4 regions of the Cupriavidus sp. genome follow, and region 3 is predicted to be linked to each of the others. Evidence: predicted binding sites of a transcription regulator. Region 3 holds the regulator's gene; each other region holds the start of a gene.
What was found. Region 3 encodes FNR, which switches genes on or off when oxygen is low (the NO sensors DNR and NnrR bind a similar motif). Its sites were predicted from a motif close to TTGATNNNNATCAA; they were not measured.

Region 1 (5,753 bases), on a different contig from region 3:
ATCCGCATTCATCGCGCCATGACCGGAAGTGGATCGCGTCGCCACGTTGCGATTCGGAAAATCAAGGCGCCGCCACGGCCGAGCAATTGCTCGCCGGCGGCGCCGCCTGTGTGAATTTCCAGGCCATCTGTAAAGCGCCATGCAGCCTCACTTTTGCGGGCTGCGTCGTAACATCTATCGGCGCACGGCGGGTTCATGCCCGCTTTGCCTCCATTCTTTCGAGCGCGTGATAGAGCTCGTCCTCCTGCGCGCAATGCAGGCGGACGACAGCTTCAAGCGCATACAACGAACGCTGCAAATGCCGCACGGCCTCGCTGCTTGGGCCATCTGGCGGCACCGCGGCGATGGCCTTGTTCAGCCCCGACGTCATTCGAAATATCTCGCGGTGCATGCTGCTCATGGCTGCCATCGGATCCTCGCCGCCGAGCAACTGTGCGACGTCCGGATAGAGGTGAAGGTCGTCCTTGCGCTCGTGCGGCACCAGCACTTCGCACAACGATCGGTTCAGCGCCCGCAACTCGGAATGCGCCACTTCGCCGCTCAAGGTCGGCAAGGTATCGGCCACGACGCGAATTTTGTCCATGATTGGCTCCAACAACGCGTGCTCCGCCTTCAGGTGGTCCACCACATCGGGGGCCAAGGTCGCGTTTTGCTCCTGTCGCGGAGGTACGGCGGCGCGTAGCGCTATCAGGATGGCCAGTATATCAATCCCTTCCTGGAGAATTGCGCCTTCCAGCGGCGGCAGCATACCCAGGCCCGCCGCGAGCATTGCGCCCATGGAGAGCATCATGCCCAGTCCCGCGCTCTGCTTTGCAATTCGCAACGTGCGACGTGCGACCCGCACCCCATCGGCCAGACGATCCAGGCGGTCCACAAGCAGCACCACGTCCGCGACCTCCGAAGCCGACGCCGCGCCGCGCGCGCCCATGGCGACGCCAACATCCGCTGCGGCCAGGGCAGGCGCATCGTTGATCCCGTCGCCCACCATGATCACCATGCCGTCGTGCCTGGCGGCCTGAATCCGCTCAAGTTTCTGCGCGGGGGATTGCGCTGCATAGACTTCCTCGACGCCGAGCATTGCTCCTACGGCTTCCGCTAGGTCCTGCCGGTCTCCGGTCAGCATCGCCTGCCGCGCAAATCCCTCTCGTCTCAACAACCGCAATGCCCGAGGGGTCTCCGTCCGTAAGGTATCGGCCAACGCCAGGATGCCGACTAATCGACCGTCGACGGCCACGAACACTGCCGACATGCTACCCATACGGATACGCTGGTCGATCTCGCAGGCCCACGCCGGCAGACTGGCATCACCAACTACATAGGCACTGCCCCCAATCCTGACCGCATGGCCTTCGACAACCCCCTCGACGCCTGCACCGGCTTGCTCTTTTACGCCAGCCGGCGTGGCGAGAGTCATGCCTCGCTCGCGCGCGGTCGTTGTCAACGCATCGGAGATCACATGCGACGAGCCCTGCCCCAGCGAGGCGGCAAGCCCCAGCACTGTCTCGGGCGACTCGCCCGGCGCGCAAGCCATCTCCGCGAGCCGCGCAGCACCACGGGTAAGCGTGCCGGTCTTGTCAAAGAACAGGATACTCGCGCGTGCCAGGCGCTCCATTGCGCCACCGCCCTTCACAAGTACTCCGTGCCTTGCGCAACGCGACAGTCCGGACACCATGGCAACTGGTACGCCCAGGATCAGCGGACACGGGGTGGCCACTACCAACACGCCCAGCACGCGCAAAGGATCCTCGCTCCAAAGCCAACCGGCACCCGCGATGGCCAGCGCCACAACGATGAAACACAGGGCATAGCGATCAGCGAGGCGCGTCAGCGGGCTACGCTCGGCCTGTGCCGTCGCGACCATGCGCAGAATTCCGGCAAACGTACTGTCCGACGCCATGGCACCCGCAACCATCTCGAGCACGGACCCGACGTTCAGGGCGCCACTGGAAACCGCTTCCCCTGCAGCCCGCCTCTGGATGGCGGCTTCTCCCGTCAGCGCGGACTCATCAAGATCGCCCGCGCACGCCAGTACACCGTCGACCGGAAGCACCTCGCCATGCCGCACCAGCAGTCGGTCGCCTGCCCGAACCTCGTTCACGCCCACGGACGTCCAGCCGCCATTTTCGTGACGCAAGGCCTGCCGTGGAGCATGCCGCAGCAACGTTGTCATCTCGCGTTGCGCCCGGAACTGCGCGTAGTCCTCCAGCGCGCGCCCACTGCCTAGCATCAGCGAGATAACGGCCGCCACGAGGAACTCGCTAAAACCCAACGCCACGACCACCGAAGTCAGAGCCAGCAGATCTACGCCGGTTTCCTTGCGGAGGATAGCCCTGACGCTCGTGACGGCGAGTACGACGACGTTGGGTAACGTCCCCAGCAGCCAGATGCCGTCGGCGACGGTATCCCCGAGCCAGGCCCGCGCGACAAGTCCGCCCGCAAGCGTAACGGCTGAAAACACGGTTCCTACGCTATTGACCATCCTGGCAACCGACATCTTCATCGTGTCCCCGATGCATGACAGCCCCTCCGCCTTCCGACGCGCACGCCATGCCAGATCTCGCGCTAGCAACAACCGCGGAACGGTTTTCCCTCTCCAAGATAGATGGCAAGCACTGATGCGCCAACGATTATGTCTGCCACCAGCATCTTGGGATTCGCGCTACGAATCATTCGTATTTCATCTCGTGCATGCGATGGACTTGAGGCAGATCAACAGGGCTGGTCTTGGCATACGTAGTCTGGAATGGACCATGTCCTTAATTCGCAACGGAGGTCCTACCATGCGCAATGTTCTCCTCGCTACAGATGGCTCGCGTTTCTCGGATGCCGCCGCCCGTGTCATCGCCAGGCGCCAATTGCTGCGCGATGACTTTACAGTACATGTAGCCCACTGCATGCCCGATCTGTCCGGTGAAGTAAAGGCATTCATCAGCCACACCGACATCGAAGCCTGGCATCAGGACTCGTCCGGGCGTGCGATGCAGTCGGTGCTGGATATTCTGGCCGCCGCGCAGGTTCCAACCGTTCCGCACACGCTAGTGGGCTTCGCGCCCGAGAAGGTCTTGGCGCTCGCGACGACGATACAGGCTGAATGCATCCTCTTGGGTACCCACGGGCGCGGGGGATTTCTGGACAATGTCCTGGGCTCCGTGGCAACCCGCGTATTGGCGCACGCGCCCTGCCCCGTACTGCTGGTAAGAGATTGAATGCGCCGGCACATCCACGATATATGCGCCGCCAGCCTGCCGTCCGCGACGACCGCGCGTGTAGCGCGCTAGTGTGACAATAGGACCGGCGTCGTCATCTCGCTTAGCAGGGTCCGAGTAACACCCCCGAGCACGAGCTCACGCATTCTCGCGTGACCATACGCCCCCATTACGAGCAGATCCGCATCCGAATCCGCAAGCCGTGCCAGCAGCAGTTCGCCTGCCTCGACATCGTTGTCCAGCATCGACTCTGAAAGGGTCGCGTGAATGCCATGATCCTGCAGCCACGCGACGGCATACCGGCCTGGCGAGTTCCACGGATTTGACCAACGGTCAGGCGCCACGCATTGCACGACCTCCACAGACGTTGCGCGGGCCAGAATCGGTAATGCGTCCCGGATAGCACGTGCTGCCTCGCCGCTGCCGTTCCATGCCACTACCACCCGCTGCCCGACTCCGGGGAACGAACCCGTGTGCGGCACGACTAGGACAGGACGTCCGCAGTGCAAGATAATCTCGTCAACCAACTGGTTGTCGCTCGGCGCGAACCGCTCGGTGGGATCGGTCTGTCCCAGTACGGTCAAATCGGCGAGCCTAGACTCCAAAAGAACGGACGATAAGCTGCCCCAGTCAGATTCGCGCCATTCCGTCCGGATACCTACACCGGCTGTCGCACCTTCAAACGCCGCCCTGGCCGCCCTGCCCGCGTGATCGCGCAAGGTATTGAATGATGCGAGATAGCGATCGCCATCGACAAAGCCCCGGATGTCATTGGGATCGGGCCGGCCCGTGGCAAACAAACCGATGAGCCTTGCTCCGTGGGATAGTGCCAATTGGGTAGCCAGATGCACGCGCTGATGCAGATGTCGGCTGCCATCCAGATGTACGAGGATTGTGGCGTAGTCCATAGCGTAGCGCTCCCTCCAGGCACCAAGCCTGCTACAACGCACTGTATATGCTTGCTAACTTCGCCCCTTGCGGCACGTCAAAACATGGGGCGTTCGTACCATTACCTCCCAACCCGCGGGCATCCGCTCCGTGACCGCGCAGCCTCCCACGACGAGTGCCTGCGTCGAATTCCAAGGGGCTAGGCGTTGATCTCCATCAACGGAAGGCGGTTCAAATCACCTAGCATGACATCGCCTTTCCCATTCTTTCAGGAGACGATGAAATGGCCAAAACCGAAAGTAAATTGCCTGTCACGAAAGAACAACAGGAAATGATGCGGCCCTGGATGCCCCACGCGTGGCACCCGTTGGAAGGGCTGCGTCGCGAAGTTGATCGCCTGTTCCAGAGCTTTGATCGCGACTTCAAGATTTCCTCGTTCCCACGGATGACGCAGGACTTCTCGTCCGCTATGCCCGACATGGGATGGATGCTCGGGGCTGGTCCTGCCGTCGATTTCGCAGAAACCGACAAAGGCTATGAAATCACGATGGAATTGCCAGGCCTGGATGAGAAGAGCATCGAAGTGAAGCTGTCAAACGGCGGGCTCGTTGTCAAAGGCGAGAAACGCGTCGAGAAGGAAGAAAAAAACAAGGACTACTTCCTCCACGAGCGCCATTACGGCTCCTTCGAGCGCGCATTCCGCATGCCAGATGGCGTCGACGTCGAGAAAATTGATGCGGCGTTCAAGAACGGCATATTGACGGTCACCTTTCCGAAGATTGTCAAAGCTCAGAAGTTGGAGAAGAAGATCGAAATCAAGTCCATGTAATGGTGCTTGTCCGGACTGGGTGCGCCATCGGCCTGCGACGTTTTCCGCATGATCATCACGTGGGCGTCGCGGGCCCGGCTTGTAACTTCACTTCCTTTCATCGCGGAGCCATTCGATCTGAAACGGCCTGACGTGGCATGATTTGGGGCAGCCGATCGTCACCATGGCGGATGCACCTCTCGCTGCTTAAGGCCGACATGTCATCAGCCCGTACCAACCCCGGCACGAGCCCACTCGCCAAGATGCACAAGCCCTTGTGAGACCGCGCGACGCGTGCGTCCGCGATTGCGGCCAACTTTGCGCTGCGTCAAGCCACACCCGTTTCGCTCTTATAAGCTGGAAGTGACCGCAGTGGCGATCCGGAACCGTGCCAATGCGAAGAACGTGCAGAGGCCACCATGTCCGCGGCGTATCAAAACCTTCTGAACGCCTTACTGATGCTCTCGCTGGCCGCCATCAGTGCGGCGAGCCACGCCCAGCCGGCAGTGAAGCGCGACGACACGACGCCCGCCGCACAATCCGAGACCATTCCCTACGTGTCAGGTGGTGTCGGCGTCGATGATGTTGCGCGCATGCGCGAACTCGCACCACTCTTCAATGTCCGACTACGCTTCCAAGACAAGGCGACAGGCGCATCCTTGTCGGACGTCAAGGTGATCATTCTCAATGAAAACAAGGTCCGGCTGCTTCGTGTGATCACAGAAGGACCATTGCTGTATTTCAAGGTGCGTCCGGGCAGGTACTATCTGGCCGCCGTGTATGCAGATGAGGTCCACGAATCGACGCTGGTCATCGCCCAGAAGGTCCGAACCATGACGATCTCATTTCGT
Region 2 (5,753 bases), on a different contig from region 3:
TCTATAAGCGCTCGGTCATTGGCGTACGGGTCTTCGGCGTGCCAGCCGCCGAAAAGCAATCGTTGATTTCCTATTTCTCCGGAATCAACGACGACTATCATCGGCGAGCCACCACGACAGAATATCACCACGGCGAGGTCAAATACGATTATCTACGGCTAAACTGTGCCAAGGTTATCGGCGCCGCTTTCAAATTCGGCGCCAACTATGAGAACCTCGACGTCAACAATCCGCAGTTGTTGCGTGGACGGCGTGTCGTTGCGGCTGCGACGGCAAATATTCCCACCGAAATGGCCCTGAAACTGATGGAACAATGGAACCAGCGGCAATATGGCATGGACGTGGTGCTCTACAAGAAATACGAAGGCTCCTTGTACGTTGAACCCCGAGAAGAGCCGAAAGTCGCCTTCAAAAATCTGCCCAATCGCTTCCCGTCAGTGCTGTCGCTCGATTTTCGGAGAGAACAAGGCGAGTACCGCGATTTCGACAACCTCTTTGCCATGTATTTGTTCTATAACCTCGGCCGCTAGAGCGTACGCATCGACGATCGCACAAAGCGGCTCCAGATCGAAAAGGACAAGGAGCCCATGACATATCAGGACGCAGTCGCGGTTGCGACGGAAGCGGCAAAGTCGGACAGTGAGAACTTCCGCCGTCACGCCCTATTCCGTCCCTTGGGCACCCGAATAGGCGAGCAGGCGAGCAACACGCACCTCTATCACTACCCGGCTAGCTCGCCCAGTGCCGCATCGCCATAGCGCCCGGCCAAGCCATCCGCTATGGAGAACCGCTTGCGCACGCTCAAATCACTGATATCCTGGTTGCCGCTTTGTGCCTGGGCGTTGGCGCAGGATTTGCCCGCTATGGAGCTGCGCATCCACCATCAACCCGAACTTAACGTGCGGATGGTGATTGCCGAGGGCCGCATCGAGCCGGGCGATGCCGAGCGCTTCCGTGCCGTCGCCAGACTCGCCGACCGCGATGGCGAAGGGCTTGTCATGCTACTTCTTACCAGCCCGGGCGGGAACGTCGAAGCTGCCTTCCGCTTCGTCGATGTCATGGACGACGTGCGGGTCTATACCGTCGTCCCCAACAATGCCAGCTGTGCGTCGGCTTGCGCGTCCATCCTCTTCGCTTCAGGGGTCCGACGCAGCATTCTTGGGTCCGGTCGCCTTGGCTTCCACAGCTGCTATCGACGCAAAGGAACGGCTTACCTCGATGACTCGCTTTGCAACGAGATCATCGCGGCGAACGCCATGCAGCGCGGAATTAGCCATGCAGCAATCAACCGCTTTACCTCGGATTTTGGCGCACGCGACATGGCATGGGTGGGACGGAGCACGGCATGCCGATTCTTGGAAGGACTCTGCAACCCAGGTCACCTCGAACGGAAACCCGAGGCCATGAGGGCGGTAGCGCGTAGCCTCGATTGCAGCAAGCTCGTTTCGACTGCCTCCCGACTCGTTTGCGGCGACACCGAACTATCGCGCGCCGACGACGAACTGGCGGCGGCTCTCGCCCTAGCCATGAGATCCGGGAACAAGGTAACCATACGGAACGCGCAGCGAGTATGGCTGCGCGAGCAACGCAATGTGTGCACCGACAAGAACTGCCTCCTACGCGCCTATCTTGCCCGGATCGCGGAGGTGCGAAGCAGGCCGGCGGGATCTGACGCGAAATGATGCACCCACGGATTCGCCGGGAAGGCCAGGTTGGACCGAAGTCCATTGCTTATGCAGGCGCAAAAACTACGATCTCCGGAGCGTCGGTCTCGTACGTTGCTGCCTATCGTTGCTGATCCGAAGTCCGGCGACCCGCATTGCGCCATTCATCGCCCACGCCCCCTATGCCGACGGGAAACTAGCCGCCATCTACGCAGCACCCAAAACCGCGGCAGACGGCCGGAGTACGCGACGTTTGGGGTGGAACGCCCGGACACTCCGGACGCGTGCCACCTCAATGAACGACCACTGAGTTTCGGCAATGGCAAACTCGTAGCTTCCATTGACTGCACACGCAGCCCTTTTTACTGGCTACGATGCCACGCTAGATAGCAAGGACTGCCGCGGACGAGCTTTGTCGCAATGCCCTTATCCATGGCGTTCAAACCCGCGCAATGTTGAAATCGTGCTACGACATGGAGCCCCTATGGAACTCACCAGAATTGTTGTGTGCGAGTGTGGCGCGCCAGCGAGAGTCCGCGAGATTCCATACGACTTGGGTGGGACGACTCTGCGCGATTGGGCGCCCTGCCCTTGGTGCTACCGGAAGCTATACGAAATGCGGGACGAGGGAATCGTCCTGGTCGAGTTCGTCACTGAAGATGAATGGAACTGAACAGGAACGGCTTGGCCATCTGCAGCTTCAGAGCACTACTCGGCATTGATAGGTTGCCCAATCTCCTCCCCCCTACGTCTTGCGTTTGTCCTGAACTGTGGCCCTTCGCTCCACCAGCATTGCCTGGTTTCGGCCGTTCCCGTCCCCTTAACTGACTCTCCCTCTCGAGCAGCTTCAGGGCTTCTTTCAAGGGCAGAACGCCCATACAACCTATTGGCGGAGGTCGAGCGCTGGCGATCAGGCGCGCCGCCGCCGGGGTGCACGACGCACCGGGCGGTGTGCTTCCGCATGGCCCGTCGATTACGCTCTTGCTGGATTCTCAAGCGACCAGCGCTAGTACTTGATGTCCCGCTTTTGCTGGCGACCTTGCTGCTTTGTATCGCGCTTGTCTTGCCGGCACAGGGCGTTGCTCTTCTGGTTTGCAGCTCGGCAGTCGACCTTTTCCGCTCGCGCCTCCTGTTTGGCAGCTTGATTTGCGTTCCTGCCCTGTTGGCGCTGTTGTGACTGGGTTGTGGCCAAGGCAGCGACGGATAGCGCCAGTAGTCCAACCGAGGCCAGCATTGCGCTCGTGTGCCTCCAAAGTCCGTTTCTTGATTCGACCATTTTGACGCTCCTTCGCGCCTGCCTGAAACGCTGGTCAGGGCGGCCCAGCCGAGAATGGCCTCGATGCGTCCGCGCTGCCTTCTCGCATTCAGTTCAGGTCGTTGTCCACATAGTACTTGGTCCCCTTAGCTGTGAATTCAACTGCGAGACCTTTGTCGGTGAGCTGATAAAGCCAGACGCCGGGCGCCACGGCTATGGCACCCTGATATGCGCCACCAGTGTCGCCGGCCTTCGCCGCGGCGGTCGCTTGCCCGCCGAACTGCCACCCGGAAGTGATGAATTTATTTAGGGCGCTCTCGTTCTCAAACACCCAAACCTGCTGGAATTTCTTGACACCCATTCCGAGGCCAGCCTGAAGCTCGGCCATTTTCATGTAGGTTGTAGCCTTCGTCTTGTTGTTGACGGCGATGCCTTCGCCGGTCCCGCTGCCAGCAAGGAGGATCTTCATGCCAAAGTTGCTGAACGCGGCATAGCCTGCCGCCGATTCCACAGCCTTGCGTGCCGACGGTTGGGCTTGATAGAGAGCGCTCAGTGCTTTTTTTCCGGCTTTGCGCACCTCGGCTTGTTTGTCTTCCTTGCTTGCGGCGAATGCTAGCGCCGGCAAGACAAGTGACGAAGCCAATGCAACGATGACCAGGCGACGAGTCATGATTGGCACCTTATAGACGATGATCAATGCGAATGTACCGAACGAGGTGCAGTTCCTGCGTGCGCAAGGGCATAGCACTAGTCGGAAGCCGGCCCCTACGGGCAAGTCCGAGAGAGCCACGGCTGCATACGCCGCTAGGCACATCGCAGACATTGCCATGAATAAATGGTGTCACGCGCGGACATTGCGTCAATTGGACCTTGGTCCTACGGCATGAAGGGAGAAAGCGGCCCGGCCAGTCAGCATGACGAGCGACGCCGCGAGTTATCCGAGGGAGTGCTGCATCCAAGCGCTAGCCAGGTTTCAAAAGGCTGCCGTCATATGGGCTGCGTCGCAGTCACGCTTGGCGCTGGCTGAGTGACTGGGAGACGGTCTTGATGTCCGCATTCTGTACGGTCGACCGCAAAAAAATGAAGAACCAAGATCTCCGCTTTCGTGTGTTCCAAGAATGGAATGCACGGAAGTGCGTTGACGGAACCGGACACGCACGCCAATAGTCGAGACGATGTTCTTGTACCGCCTCGACTTCGCGGATGCGTCGAACGACGCTGATGTGTCGGTATTGCCTGGCGCCTGCCAAGATATGACCTGATGACTTCGCAACGATCATGCGCTAAGGTCGCACCCCGCTGAACAAGCGAGCTCCTGAGAGATAAAGTCCGAGCTTCCCAGGTTCGTGGCGGCTCCCAATGAGCAGGACCCCAAAGGTTGAACTAGTGTTCAACTCTTGGGGGACAGTTCAAAGATACCTGGCTAGTATCAATAGCGCGCACATTCAATGCGTGGCGGCAAAAGTCGTCGCCGATGACCACGGCGCCAATTTGGCAGCGACTGTCGCAGTGGCCATCGGTATGAGCGATCCACCCACTCCGATCGAATACTGCGAAACGCTGTTGCTGCCGCTGTTCACCACATAGACATAACGACCGGTCGGATCGATCGACACCGAAATGGGCGAACTACCAGCGGCAACGGTTGGTGTAGCCATTGCCGTGAGCGAACCATCCGACCCGACGGTGTACTGCGAAACGTTGTCACCGGTGCTGTTGGCCACGTAGACATACTTGCCAGTCGAGTCGATCAACACCGAAATTGGCGCAGATCCAGAAGCGACGGTGGGTGTAGTCATCGGCGTGAGGGAGCCGTCGGACCCGATCGTGTACTGCGAAACACTTCCGCTGCCGTTGTTTGCTACATAGGCATACTTGCCGGTCGGATCGACCTTCACTGACTCTGGATTAACGCCCGTGGCGACGACCGGTGTAATCATCGGCGTGAGCGAGCCATCGGCTCCAATGGTGTACTGCGAAACAGTGCCACCACCGTTGTTGGTCACATAGGCATACTTACCCGTCTGATCGATCGTCATCGAAAAGGGAGACGATCCCGTAACGACTGTCGGCACAGCCATCGGCGTGAGCGAGCCATTTACCCCGATTGTGTACTGCGAAACGTTATTGCCGCTCGAGTTCACCACATAGACATACTTGCCGGTTGGATCCACCGCCCCCGCCGCGGGCCAAAGTCCTGCGCCTACAAGCGCCGTGGCCATCGGCGTGAGCGAACCATTCACCCCGATCGTGTACTGCGAAACACTATTACCCGTGCTGTTCGCCACATAGGCATACTTTCCCGTCGGATCAACCATGACTGCCTGCGACCCGAAAGATCCCGTGCTAACGCTCGCCGTAGCCATCGACGCGAGAGCACCATTCGGTCCGATCGTGTATTGCGAAACTTCGTTGCTGTTCCGGTTCACCACATAGGCATAAGCGTAGCGTTGGCACGAAACGCTAACTGTCGCAACATCGCCTGCCGACACAGTGCCTGCATCACCGGTAATCGTACAGTTCTGCCCCTTCGGTTGTGCCCCGACAACTACACTGTAGGCACTGCCAGATACGAGCTTCGCAGGAAATGCAAAACTTCCGTCTGCTGTGACAGTTAGCGTGTCTGCGCCATTGGTCAATTGAAGTTGAGTACCGCTGACCAGGCCGGATACCGTTCCGCCAACCTGATAAGTGCCGCCCGCACTGGGAGGGGTGCTTGAGCCAGGGGCGCTTGACGCTGAGTCGCTTGTGCCGCCGCCATCACCACAAGCAGTTATGACCAGGGCGATAAAAAAACCACCAACTGTCAGATGCGCTGCCGTCCAGAATCGATT
Region 3 (5,753 bases):
TTCCGGATTCAGGCGATCCAGGAATTCGCGCATCTCCGGGCGGCTCTGGAACCGCCAGCCACTGGCCAGGGCAACGAGTTCGACCCCGCGCTGCTGCCAGTCCTGGCGCAATTCTTCCAGCAACACCCGGATGGTGTCGGCACCGACGTCGTCGGCAAACAACCGCCGCAGATCGCCAACGCGCAGTGGCTCCTGCGCACAGATCAACGCGGTCTCGAGGACGATCTTCGCCTCTTGGGTATTCATGTGATTGCGTGCAGCCTGTCTTTGCACCTGCCCCCGGATCCATCCCGGGGCACTGGAGATTGCAGATACAGCGGCGCCGAAGCTTTCCGCCATCTCATCGCGCAGCCAGCGCGCATGCCTTCTGGCAGCGCAGCCGTGCACATCTTTCCTTGCATCGAGTTGCCGGTCTGTCCGGCAGGAGATCGTCCGGGCCTGGCAGGCTTCGCCAGTCGACGGACCTCTTGCGTCGCGCCTTCTCCCTTCGGGGCGGACAATCGCCAGGGCCACCGAATGGCCAAGACGGCAAGAAAATACGGATATCGGCTCAGGCAACCCAGACAACAATCGCCTTGACCCGGCGCCACCTTCCACACCGCCGTCGGCCTTTTAACCAGATCTTTTGAACCGGATGGACTGTGGGAATGGTTCCGGCATGCCTAAGCAGCCCCGAAACCCTGGACCGACACCCCAGATCAGGAATGTCGCCCCGGCGACGCCACGAGCATGACGCGGCGCGATACCGTGGTTCTCGCGATTGTATGGCATTCCGCCCCCCGCCCGCAACCCGCCGCTGTGGTCGATTCAAAACACCACGCAAAAACCGTGTTGCGCGAGCGTATCAGGAAGCCAGATCGCCCGCGCCACGCCGAGCGCGCCAAACCCGATCACCACCAGCGCCGACGCGGTCCGAATCACCGGCTTGCGTGACAACTGCCGCAGATAGCCAGACAACCCCGAGATCACCAGCAGGTTAGGTAGCGTGCCCAATCCGAACGCACCCATCACGAGCGCACCCGATGGCGCATTGCCAGCGAGCAGCGCCATGGCGAGTGCCCCATAAACCATGCCGCAGGGTACCAGACCCCATGCCAGCCCCATGCCATAGCGGCGCAACATCGGCGGGGTGCGCTGCTCGCGTCGCACCGCTGCCGGCACGTATCCCGCCACCGATCCCGCCAGGCGCACGACGTGCGATGCGGCACGCGATGCCAGCCGCTCGATCCAGCTGACAAGACTGGTTCGCCCGCGTAGCAACCACAGCCCGGTAAGAACCAGCATCACACTGCCGGCCGCATAGAGCCAGCGCTGCAGTGGCAGATACTCCTGCTTCCACACGGTTGCGCCGACCGCGCCCATCAATGCGCCAAGCAGCATGTAGGTGGTCAGGCGTCCGGCGTGCATCACGCACAGTTCGGCCCACCAGCTACGCGGCGAGCGATGCACGATCGCGGCCACCCGGCGCGTGCCGTTCTGCTCCGCGGCAATCGCAATGCCACCGCACATTGCGGCGCAATGCACGCCGCCAAGCAGGGCCACCAGAAAAACGCTTAAAAGTACACCAAATGGCAACTGTTCCTCGCTTCCGCGTCACTCGACGCTGTAAAATGCCTGCATCGCGCCCTCGCTTCAAGCGCATTCAAAACGAGCACTTCAATTGTTGACTTCCATTCCCGTCACCGAGATGTCGCCCCGCTGTTCCACGTGTGCCATGGGTCAGCTTTGCCTGCCCGTGGGCATGTCGCAGCAAGACCTCGTGAAAATGGACACGCTCGTGCAGGAACGCGTTCGTGTTCACAAGGGTGAAACGCTGTACCGCATGGGAGAGCCCCTCACCGCGGTCTATGCGATTCGCTTCGGCACACTGAAGACGCACGTCACGATGGAAGACGGGCGCACGCAGATCACGGGCTTTCACCTGCCCGGCGAAGTGATCGGTCTCGACGGGCTCAGCGAGATGCAGCACGCATCGGATGCCACGGCACTCGAAGACACCGAAGTCTGCGTCGTGCGGTTCGATGACCTGCAGGTATTGTCGGGCCAGCTTCCGTCGCTGCAAGGCCAGTTCCTGCGCCTGATGAGCAAGGAAATCTCCCAGGACCAGGTGATGCTGATCACGCTCGGCTCGATGCGTGCCGAGGAGCGTCTCGCGGCGTTCCTGATCAACATGTCTGAACGACTGTCGGCGCGCGGATACTCCTCGACAGAGTTCGTACTGCGCATGAGCCGCGAGGAAATCGGCAGCTACCTGGGCCTGAAGCTCGAAACCGTCAGCCGACTGTTCTCGCGCTTTGCGGAAGCGGGGCTGATCCAGATTCGTCAGCGCCATGTGAAGCTGGTCGATATGGAGGGTATCAAGCAGGTCTACAGCCGATCCTGCTGAACGGCGCCTTCGCGAGCAACATGCAAAAGGCCGCACCGGAGCGCATCCGGTGCGGCCTTTCCGTTTTCCAGGGTTCCCAGGCACTTCATGCATACCGGACCTATTCGAGTTCATCGGTATCGCTGAGCTTCACCGGCATCGTGTACAGCGTCAGCCCGCTGGACAACGCGCAGAACAGCCACGCCACCAGGAATCCCACCGTATAGACCGCCTGCCGCGATGCCTCGACCGGATGCCCGAAAAAACTGAGATCACCAGGATCCACCACCGAGAACACCACGGCCGTTGCCGCGCCTCCCATCAGGAATGCCGGCCATAACACCCACATCAGCCAGCGCAATCTCATGGTTGCCTCGCTGGTGTCCGGGCATGGTCAACATCGACCTTCTCCACGACCAGGCCATGACGGGTGGCATCCCCGACCGGCATATCGGCATGCGTGCTTGCCAGCCAGATCGTGATGCCGCAACCAATCATGGCCAGCAGCGGTCCGCTCATCAGGATCCACGGCCATGGCTCCTTGTACCAGGGCTTGGCGGGATGTGGGGTCATTGCGCTCTCCTCTTGGTATCGTCCAGCTTCACAGATAAAGCATCACAGATTGCGGGGTACGATAAAACTCGTGCTTTGCCGGATCTGCACCGCACGCGCGGGTTCCGCTTCGGCGGTCACCGTCACGCTGATCTTGTACGTCCCCTGCCTGGCATCGTCGATCGGCACGCGGATCCGGATTGGCAACAAGCGGTTCGATGTGGGCGACAACGCTTCCGCGGTGTGATCGTATTCGACGACCATCCCCTTCAACTCATCACTGCCGGCCTGCACGCGCACCTTCATCGGCGCTTCCGTTGTGTTGATCAACTGGAGTCGGTACACGTTCTCGATCCAGCGCCCTTCCACCTCGCGGCCAAGTGCGCCGCGATCGCGGATGATGTCGACCTTGAGCGGGGTGCGCATGGCCAGCGATGCGACAAATCCTACGGCCAGCAATAACCAGATCATGGTGTAGACGATTGTGCGCGGGCGCATCAGCCGTTTGCGTGCATCGGTCACGGACAGGCTCTTGCGCATCGCATTTTCCGATGTGTACCGGATCAGCCCGCGCGGATACTCCATCTTGTCCATGACCTGATTGCAGGCGTCGATACATGCCCCGCAACCAATACACTCGTACTGCAGGCCATCGCGGATATCGATCCCGGTCGGACACACCTGCACGCAGATGCTGCAGTTCACGCAATCGCCCAGGCCTGCCGCATGATGGTCTGCCTTGCGCGAACGGCTGCCACGCGGTTCGCCACGCCCCACGTCATAGGTCACGACAAAGGTATCGCGATCGACCATCACGCTCTGGAAACGCGCGTACGGACACATGTACTTGCAGACCTGCTCGCGCATGAAGCCCGCATTGCCCCACGTCGCAAACGCGTAGAACAGCATCCAGAAGGTTTGCCACGGGCCCAGCGAGAATTGCAGGATCTCGCTGCCCAGCTCACGGATCGGCGCGAAGTAGCCAATGAAGGTGAACCCCGTCCACAACGCGATGGCCACCCACAGCGTGTGCTTGGTCGCCTTGAGCCGGAGCTTGCGCAGGCTCCACGGGTCGCCGTCCAGGCGGATACGGGCGATGCGGTCACCTTCGACACGCCGCTCGATCCACATGAATATCTCGGTGTAGACCGTCTGCGGACAGGCATAGCCGCAGAACAGCCGCCCCGCAATAGCCGTGAACAGGAACAGTGACAGCGCCGAGATCACCAGCAGCACTGCCAGGTAGATCACGTCCTGCGGCCACAACACCAGTCCGAAGATATAGAACTTGCGTGCACCGAGATCGAACAGCACTGCCTGGCGGTCGTTCCATTGCAGCCACGGCGTGCCGTAGTAGACGAGCTGGGTCAGGATCACCAGCCAGACACGCCAGCTTGAAAAGGCGCCGGTCACCGAGCGCGGATAAATCTTGCGTCGTACCTCGTACAACGCCTCTTCGCTAGCCTCCGCGGCGCTGCCTGCGGGCGGCGCTGGCCGCCAGCCGGGGGCCTCGGTCCGGTCCCGCGTTGCGGGGGGAGATTCCAGGGGCGCGTTCATTGTTTAGCCCTCATGCTCCGGCGCGGGCGGTACGCCGCCCAGCGTCGGAGCGGTTTGTCATTGCCCTGCAGGCGCCGTGTTCGACAGGCCCCAGATATAAGCCGTCAGCATGCGGATGCGTTCCGGCGTCAGGATTTCCTCATGTGCCGGCATATGGCCGTTATGACCCTTCAGGATTGCATCGGTGATCGATCCTTCGGAGCTGCCATACAGCCACACCTTGTCGGACAGATTGGGAGCACCGAGCGCCTGGTTCCCCTTGCCGTTCGCACCATGGCATGCGGCACAGGTCGACTTGAACGTACCCTCGCCGCGCGACGCACGGATCGGGTCGTAGGTCAGTCCCGACAGCGAGCGCACGTACTGCGCCGTGTCCCCGGCCAGCTTGCCGTCGATGGTGCCTGCGAACGGCGGCATCATGCCGTTGCGGCCCTTGGCGATGGTCTGCTGGATCGTCTCGGGGTCGCCGCCGTAGAGCCAGTCGTTGTCCGTCAGGTTCGGGAAGCCGCGGCTGCCGCGTGCATCGGAACCATGGCATTGCGCGCAGTAGTTCAGGAACAGGCGCTGACCAATCTCGCGCGCATCGGGGTCTGCCGCCACCTGCTTGACGTCCATCTTCAGGTACTTGGCATAGACCTCGTGCTGCATCTTCTCGGCGGCCTGCCGATGCGCGGCCAGTTCGCCCTGCGTGGACGTCTTCAGAACGCCCGCGTACGAGCCCAGGCCCGGATACAGCACCAGGTAACCGACGCTGAACACGCAGGCCAGCAGGAACATCCACATCCACCAGCGCGGCAACGGATTGTTCAGTTCGCGCAGGTCGTCGTCCCAGACATGGCCGGTGTCGTCGGTGGTGCTGACGCCCTTTGGCATCTTGCGTTGGGAAAACAGCAGCCACACGCACCACGCGATGCCGATCAGCGCAATGGCCGTGATGTAGTAGCCCCAGAAATCGGAAATAAAATCGCTCATGGTTACGAATTCCGGCTTGGATGATTGGTTTCGTCCGGCAAGGCAAACGGCAACATCGCCGATTCCTCGTTGGCGGCCCGACGACCACCCGACCAGGCCCACCAGCAGATGGCCAGGAAGGTCAGCATCGACAGGACAGTGGCGACAGCGGTCACGATCACCATGGCATTACTCCTTCGCTGGCGCCGACGCTTGCGCGGCGGGTGCAGCCGTGGCGGCGCTACCGCTGTCGAGCCGGACGTTGCGACGGTTCAGGCCCAGGCCTTGCAGGTAGGCCACCATTGCGTCCTCTTCGGTCTTGCCCACC
Region 4 (5,753 bases), on a different contig from region 3:
TCCGCCGGCCATTTCCGAGATCTCGAACATGCCACTCGGCAGTTCCGGGTTGACGAAGTACGCGAACCGGCCGCGCGACCCCATGCGCCCGCCATGACCTTCGACATAGCCAGCTTCCAGCAAGTGGGCAACGATCTCGTCGAAACGGCCCTCGGTCCAGTAGGCGATGTGCTGGGCGCCCTCCCCGCTGCGCTTCAGCGAATCCAGATACAGCGAAGGCGCGTCGTCGCGCTGCTGGATCAGTTCGATCTGCAGGTCGCCAGAGTTTGCCAGCGCAATGGATAGCTTGGGCGGCGTCGCCACCTTGCCGTAGTAACGGAATTCGGTCGTGCCGACGTCCTCCTTATAGAACCACGGCCCTACTCCCAGCTTCTTCGACCAGTGGTCCATGGCCCGCTCGATGTCCGTCACGACATAGCCAAGCTGTCGCACACCCCCAAACAGAAAACTCATTGCTGCCTCCTTGTAGTCAAAAGCACTCTGCCTTGTTTGCAGAAACGTTTTCACACTATAGCAGCGACATGCGCTAACACATGGTGGTGTTAACCATTATTGTCCCTGCGAAGCCCGCAGTACAACAATGCTCTTCACGAGTGGAAACGTTTCTTCATAAACCCGCGAATCGTGGCGAGTAGCGACTAAAAATGCATATTGGAGACAATCGAATGACCCAGTTTCTGGAAAAAGTGGTGTTGGTGACCGGCGGCGCAAGCGGAATCGGCGCGGCAACGGCGCGCCTGCTCGCCCAGCGTGGTGCGACGGTCTTTATCGGCGACCTGGCCGGCGGCAACGGCGAGCAGATCGCGGCCGAGATCGGCGGCACGTTCCTGACGCTGAACGTCACCAGTGAGCACGACTGGACCCATGCCGTGCAGACCATCCTTGACCGGCAGGGACGCCTGGACGTGCTGGTGAATGCGGCTGGCATCGTTGGCGACGTGGTCAATGGGACGATTGCCAACACCACGCTCGCCGAATTCCGCCGGGTGCTGTCGGTGAATCTGGACGGCACGTTCCTCGGCTGCAAGGAAGCGCTGGCAGCCATGCAGAAGCACGGCACCGGCGCCATCATCAACCTTGCCTCGGTCGGGGCGTACTACCCCACCACCCAAAGCGTGGCCTATGGCGCCAGCAAGGGCGCGGTGACCCAGCTCACCAAGACCGTGGCGCTGGCAGGTAGTGAAAACGGCGCGAAGATCCGCTGCAATTCCGTCCACCCCGGCAAGACGGCCACGCCGATGCTGGAAACGATCTTCGACCAGTACCGGCAACGACTGGCCGCCGGCGGCACCGATCCGCGCCCAGCAGGCCGGCGCATTCCGCTAGGCGACGAAGGCCAGCCGCAAGACGTGGCGCATCTGATCGCCTTCCTGGCCTCGGACGAGGCCGGCTACATCACTGGCGGCGAGTTCACGGTTGATGGCGGCTGGCGCCTGCTGCGCTGAATACCCTGCAAGAAATCCCCGGATTCGGCGGCGCGCGACAGGCGCTGCCGAGCACTACTCCCACAAATCTCGACGATGGAGAACCACAATGTCTGAAGCACTGAACGCCGCACGTGTGAAAACCGTGCGCGACCACATGGCCCTGGAATGCACCCATGAATGGGATGCCGTGATCGATACCTTCCAGCACCCGCGTTACGAAATGCATGCCACCGGCGCGGTGTTCGACGGCGAGGAAGAGGTACGCGGCTACTTCGACGCGTCCCGCGAGAGCTTCCCGGACCTGGCCAATGAAATCATCGCCATTGCCGCCGCGGACGATACCGTGCTGGTCGAGTTCTGGCTCTCGGGCACGCACCTGGGCAACCTGAAGGCGAATGGCAAGATCTTCCCGCCGACCGGCCGCAAGTTCCGCGTTCGCATGGCCGCAACGTTCGAGTTCGCCAAGGACTCGGACAAGATCATTTGCGAACGTCCGTACTCGGCCACGGATGCCAAGCTGCGCGCGCTGGGACTTCTCTGAACAATCTAGTGGGAGCCTGCGAGGCTCCCCAGGTTGCAACCCGCCGCGCTCACCCCCGCAATCGAGAACTGAAACGGTTTTCCAACAGTCGCCCTGGCGAGCGAAACTCGCCAGCCTCGGTTTCCATGTACTCGCGCAAGTGCGCTTCGCTCGCGGGCAGCAGCGCGGCGTAGAGCATTGCCGTGCTGGCGCGCGCCTCGCGCCCCGGCCAATCGGCGGGAAGCAGTTCATCTGGCAAGCCGGGATCGCGCAGCAGCACCCGACGGTACTCGTGGATCAGCAAGATTCGGACGAAGAACGCATCGGCGGGCGATAGCGATGCCGCGTCATCGACCCACGGAGCAAAGCGCTTGACGTAGGCCTGCCATGCCTGCGCGACTTCCTTTAGCCGGTAGGTCTGGTGAATCAATAGCTCCAGAGGCCGCCGCGAGAATGCCGTGACCGATTCGGCCTGCATCACGGCCGCATGCTCGCTTGCACCGGCAGCCACGATGATTTCCGCCAGCGAGGCTGGATCGGCATTGGGATGCGCGAACACTCCCGGCGCGACCGGCCCAAAGCCCTCCCACAGCAACTCCCTGCGCAAATGCTGCCGCATCGACGCCTTGGTGTCATTGCGCAGCATGACCAGGGTCCACTTGCCGTCCCACGCCGGCGATACACCGGCATAAATGCGCTTGCCGGCATGCTGCACACGCAGCAAGCCGGCCTCAGACAAGCCATAAAAGCTCTTGCGTCCGATCTTCGTTGCCTCGAGCCAGTCATCGGCGGCAAGTCGGAAGATCGCGGTGCGCACCAGCCGGTTGCTCAGCCCGAACGGCGCCGAAAGGTCGATCAGGCTGCCCAGCCACGGTGCCTGCGGCCGCGGGGCGATCACATCGCCATACATCGTCACCAGTAGCGAACCGGCGCCCAGCTTGAGCCCCTTGGCAAGCCTGGCCACCGGTGCCGATACCGGCTCTGGCTTCACACCGTCACCCATGTACGCCCTCCTGAAGTGATACACACGAACCGATTGAATGAGTCAAATCGTATCACTATGATTTGGCTCAATGTCAGCTTCAGCAGATCCACTAAAGGACTGCCCCAGTCAACGGAGACATGCATGTACGCGCAATTGGTCGACACCGGTGTTACGCAGGTCCGGTCCTCCGAGAACATGAGTGCAGAGGAACGCGCCTTCCAGCAACGCGTCGATGACGGCATTCGTATCGAATCGAAGGACTGGATGCCAGAGGCCTATCGCCGCACGCTGATCCGCCAGATCTCGCAACACGCCCACTCGGAAATCGTTGGCCAACTGCCGGAAGGCAACTGGGTCACACGCGCACCCACGCTGGAACGCAAGGCGGTGCTGCTGGCCAAGATCCAGGACGAAGCGGGCCATGGCCTGTATCTATACAGCGCGGCGGAAACGCTTGGCGTGTCGCGCGACCAGATGCTGGCGGACCTGCACAGTGGCAAGGCCAAGTATTCGAGCATCTTCAATTATCCGACCCTGAACTGGGCCGACATCGGCGCCATTGGCTGGCTCGTGGATGGCTCGGCCATCATCAACCAGGTGCCGCTGTGTCGCTGTTCCTATGGTCCGTATGCGCGGGCGATGGTGCGCGTCTGCAAGGAAGAGTCGTTTCACCAGCGCCAGGGCTACGACATCCTGCTCAAGCTTTGCAATGGCACGACCGAGCAGAAACAGATGGCCCAGGACGCACTCAACCGCTGGTGGTGGCCCGCACTGATGATGTTTGGCCCGCCTGATGCGGATTCGCTGCACAGCGCGCAATCGGCGCAATGGCGCATCAAGCTGTTTTCCAACGATGCGCTGCGCCAGAAGATGGTGGACCAGACCGTGCCACAAGCCGAGTTCCTGGGCCTCACCATCCCCGATGCCGACCTCAGGTGGAATGCCGAAAGCGGTCACTACGACTTTGGCGCCATCGACTGGGACGAGTTCTACAACGTGATCCAGGGCAACGGTCCCTGCAACCGCGAACGCCTGGGCACCCGTGTCCAGGCATGGCAAGACGGCGCCTGGTTCCGCGACGCATTGGTGGCCCACGCCGACAAGCAGTCCACGCGGCACGCGTCGGAACGCCAGGTGGCGTGACCTGCGCCACCCCACCGTTTCACCTTACTCCCCACACGATTCAGCAAGGCAGGAGGCACCATGAAGGAATGGCCCCTTTGGGAAATCTTTATCCGTAGCCAGCACGGGCTGGCGCACAAGCATGTTGGCAGCCTGCATGCGGCCGACGCCGCGATGGCCATCAACAACGCCCGCGACGTGTACACCCGCCGCAACGAGGGCGTGAGCATCTGGGCCTTGCCGGCGCAGCACATCGCGTCCAGCAGCCCCACCGACAAGGGGCCGCTGTTCGAACCGGCCAACAGCAAGGTCTATCGCCACCCGACGTTCTTCCCGATGCCGGAAGCGGTCAAGCATATCTGAGGCACGCCATGGCAGTCAGCAATCAGGCAACATTCGACTACCTGCTCAGCCTGGGCGACTCGGCGCTGGTGCTGGGGCAACGTCTTTCGGAGTGGTGTGGCAAGGGTCCGGCTCTGGAAGAAGATATCGCGCTGACCAACGTGGCGCTGGACCTGATCGGCCAGGCGCGCATGTGGCTGTCCTATGCCGGTGAGGTGGAAGGCCATGGTCGCACCGAAGACCAGTTGGCTTATCTGCGCGATGCGCATCAGTTCCGCAATCCGCTGCTGGTGGAGCAACCGAACGGTAGCTACGCCGATACGTTGGCCCGCCAGTTTCTGTTCGACACGTGGCACTACTACCTGCTCGATGCGCTGCAGAGCTCCAGCGACGCCCGCATCGCGGCCATCGCCAGCAAGTCGCTCAAGGAAGTGGCCTATCACGCCCGGCGCAGCGCGGATCTGGTGGTGCGGCTCGGAGACGGCACCGCTGAAAGCCATCGCCGCATGCAGGATGCCATCGACCGGCTCTGGATGTACACGGGCGAGCTATTCGACAGCCACAGCGTGGATGCCGGGCTGGTAGCGGCTGAAGTGGCATGCGACCCCGCGTTGCTACTCGCGCCATGGCGTCAGCAGGTAGTCGAGGTGCTGGAAGAAGCCACGCTGGCGTTGCCCGCCGATGGCTGGATGCAGCGCGGCGGCCATGGCGGTTATAGCGGCCGTCATTCCGAACATCTTGGCTTCCTGCTGGCCGAGATGCAGTTTCTGCAGCGCGCCTATCCCGGCGCCACGTGGTGAGCATCATGCAGGCACAGACCGACACCATCTGGTCGTGGCTCGACCGCATTCCCGACCCCGAAATCCCGGTGATTTCGGTGATCGATCTCGGCATCGTGCGCGGCGTGCACTGGGAGACCGACACCTGCGTGGTGACGATCACGCCAACGTATTCGGGCTGCCCCGCCGTCACGCTGATCCGCGAACAGATCGGCCACGCACTTGGCGAACAAGGCATCGCCAACGTCGACGTACGGTTGCAACTGGCACCGGCATGGACCACTGACTGGATGACCGCGCGCGGCAAGCAGCAGTTGGCCGGCTATGGCATCGCGCCACCCGCGCAGAACGTGATCGACATCAGCGGCATCTCGCGCCGTCGCACGGCAGCCAAGGTGGCGTGCCCGCATTGCGGCTCGGCCCACACCCACGTTGTGAGCCAGTTCGGTTCCACCGCGTGCAAGGCGCTCTACCGCTGTGACGATTGCCGCGAACCTTTCGACTACTTCAAGGCGCATTGACGCCATCGACTGGAAGAGACAGACATGAGTCAGTTCCATGCCCTGCGCGTCAGCGAC

Region 1: the regulator FNR is predicted to act here: its motif matches at 4,301-4,314, upstream of ACO550_RS24090 (universal stress protein).
Region 2: the regulator FNR is predicted to act here: its motif matches at 3,603-3,616, upstream of ACO550_RS06050 (lipid-binding SYLF domain-containing protein).
Region 4: the regulator FNR is predicted to act here: its motif matches at 3,008-3,021, upstream of paaX (phenylacetic acid degradation operon negative regulatory protein PaaX).

What each region holds. Positions count from the first base shown of each region.
Region 1 covers NZ_DBHKYV010000023.1:24,976-30,728, forward strand. The annotation lists gene ACO550_RS24080 (heavy metal translocating P-type ATPase) at 194-2,500, opposite strand; gene ACO550_RS24085 (universal stress protein) at 2,781-3,206, shown strand; gene ACO550_RS24090 (universal stress protein) at 3,275-4,114, opposite strand; gene ACO550_RS24095 (Hsp20 family protein) at 4,378-4,923, shown strand; gene ACO550_RS24100 (hypothetical protein) at 5,322-5,753, shown strand, end outside.
Region 2 covers NZ_DBHKYV010000002.1:543,620-549,372, reverse strand. The annotation lists gene ACO550_RS06060 (hypothetical protein) at 1-530, shown strand, start outside; gene ACO550_RS06055 (hypothetical protein) at 792-1,682, shown strand; gene ACO550_RS06050 (lipid-binding SYLF domain-containing protein) at 3,029-3,589, opposite strand; gene ACO550_RS06045 (lactonase family protein) at 4,365-5,753, opposite strand, start outside.
Region 3 covers NZ_DBHKYV010000030.1:63,651-69,403, reverse strand. The annotation lists gene scpB (SMC-Scp complex subunit ScpB) at 1-246, opposite strand, end outside; gene ACO550_RS28025 (urease accessory protein UreH domain-containing protein) at 808-1,575, opposite strand; gene fnr (fumarate/nitrate reduction transcriptional regulator Fnr) at 1,661-2,386, shown strand; gene ACO550_RS28015 (hypothetical protein) at 2,487-2,732, opposite strand; gene ACO550_RS28010 (hypothetical protein) at 2,729-2,938, opposite strand; gene ccoG (cytochrome c oxidase accessory protein CcoG) at 2,981-4,474, opposite strand; gene ccoP (cytochrome-c oxidase, cbb3-type subunit III) at 4,532-5,446, opposite strand; gene ACO550_RS27995 (CcoQ/FixQ family Cbb3-type cytochrome c oxidase assembly chaperone) at 5,449-5,610, opposite strand; gene ccoO (cytochrome-c oxidase, cbb3-type subunit II) at 5,615-5,753, opposite strand, start outside.
Region 4 covers NZ_DBHKYV010000026.1:5,326-11,078, forward strand. The annotation lists gene ACO550_RS25635 (VOC family protein) at 1-453, opposite strand, end outside; gene ACO550_RS25640 (SDR family NAD(P)-dependent oxidoreductase) at 666-1,445, shown strand; gene ACO550_RS25645 (nuclear transport factor 2 family protein) at 1,534-1,968, shown strand; gene paaX (phenylacetic acid degradation operon negative regulatory protein PaaX) at 2,018-2,950, opposite strand; gene paaA (1,2-phenylacetyl-CoA epoxidase subunit PaaA) at 3,074-4,075, shown strand; gene paaB (1,2-phenylacetyl-CoA epoxidase subunit PaaB) at 4,136-4,417, shown strand; gene paaC (1,2-phenylacetyl-CoA epoxidase subunit PaaC) at 4,426-5,196, shown strand; gene paaD (1,2-phenylacetyl-CoA epoxidase subunit PaaD) at 5,202-5,696, shown strand; partial or broken gene ACO550_RS25675 (phenylacetic acid degradation protein) at 5,721-5,753, shown strand, end outside.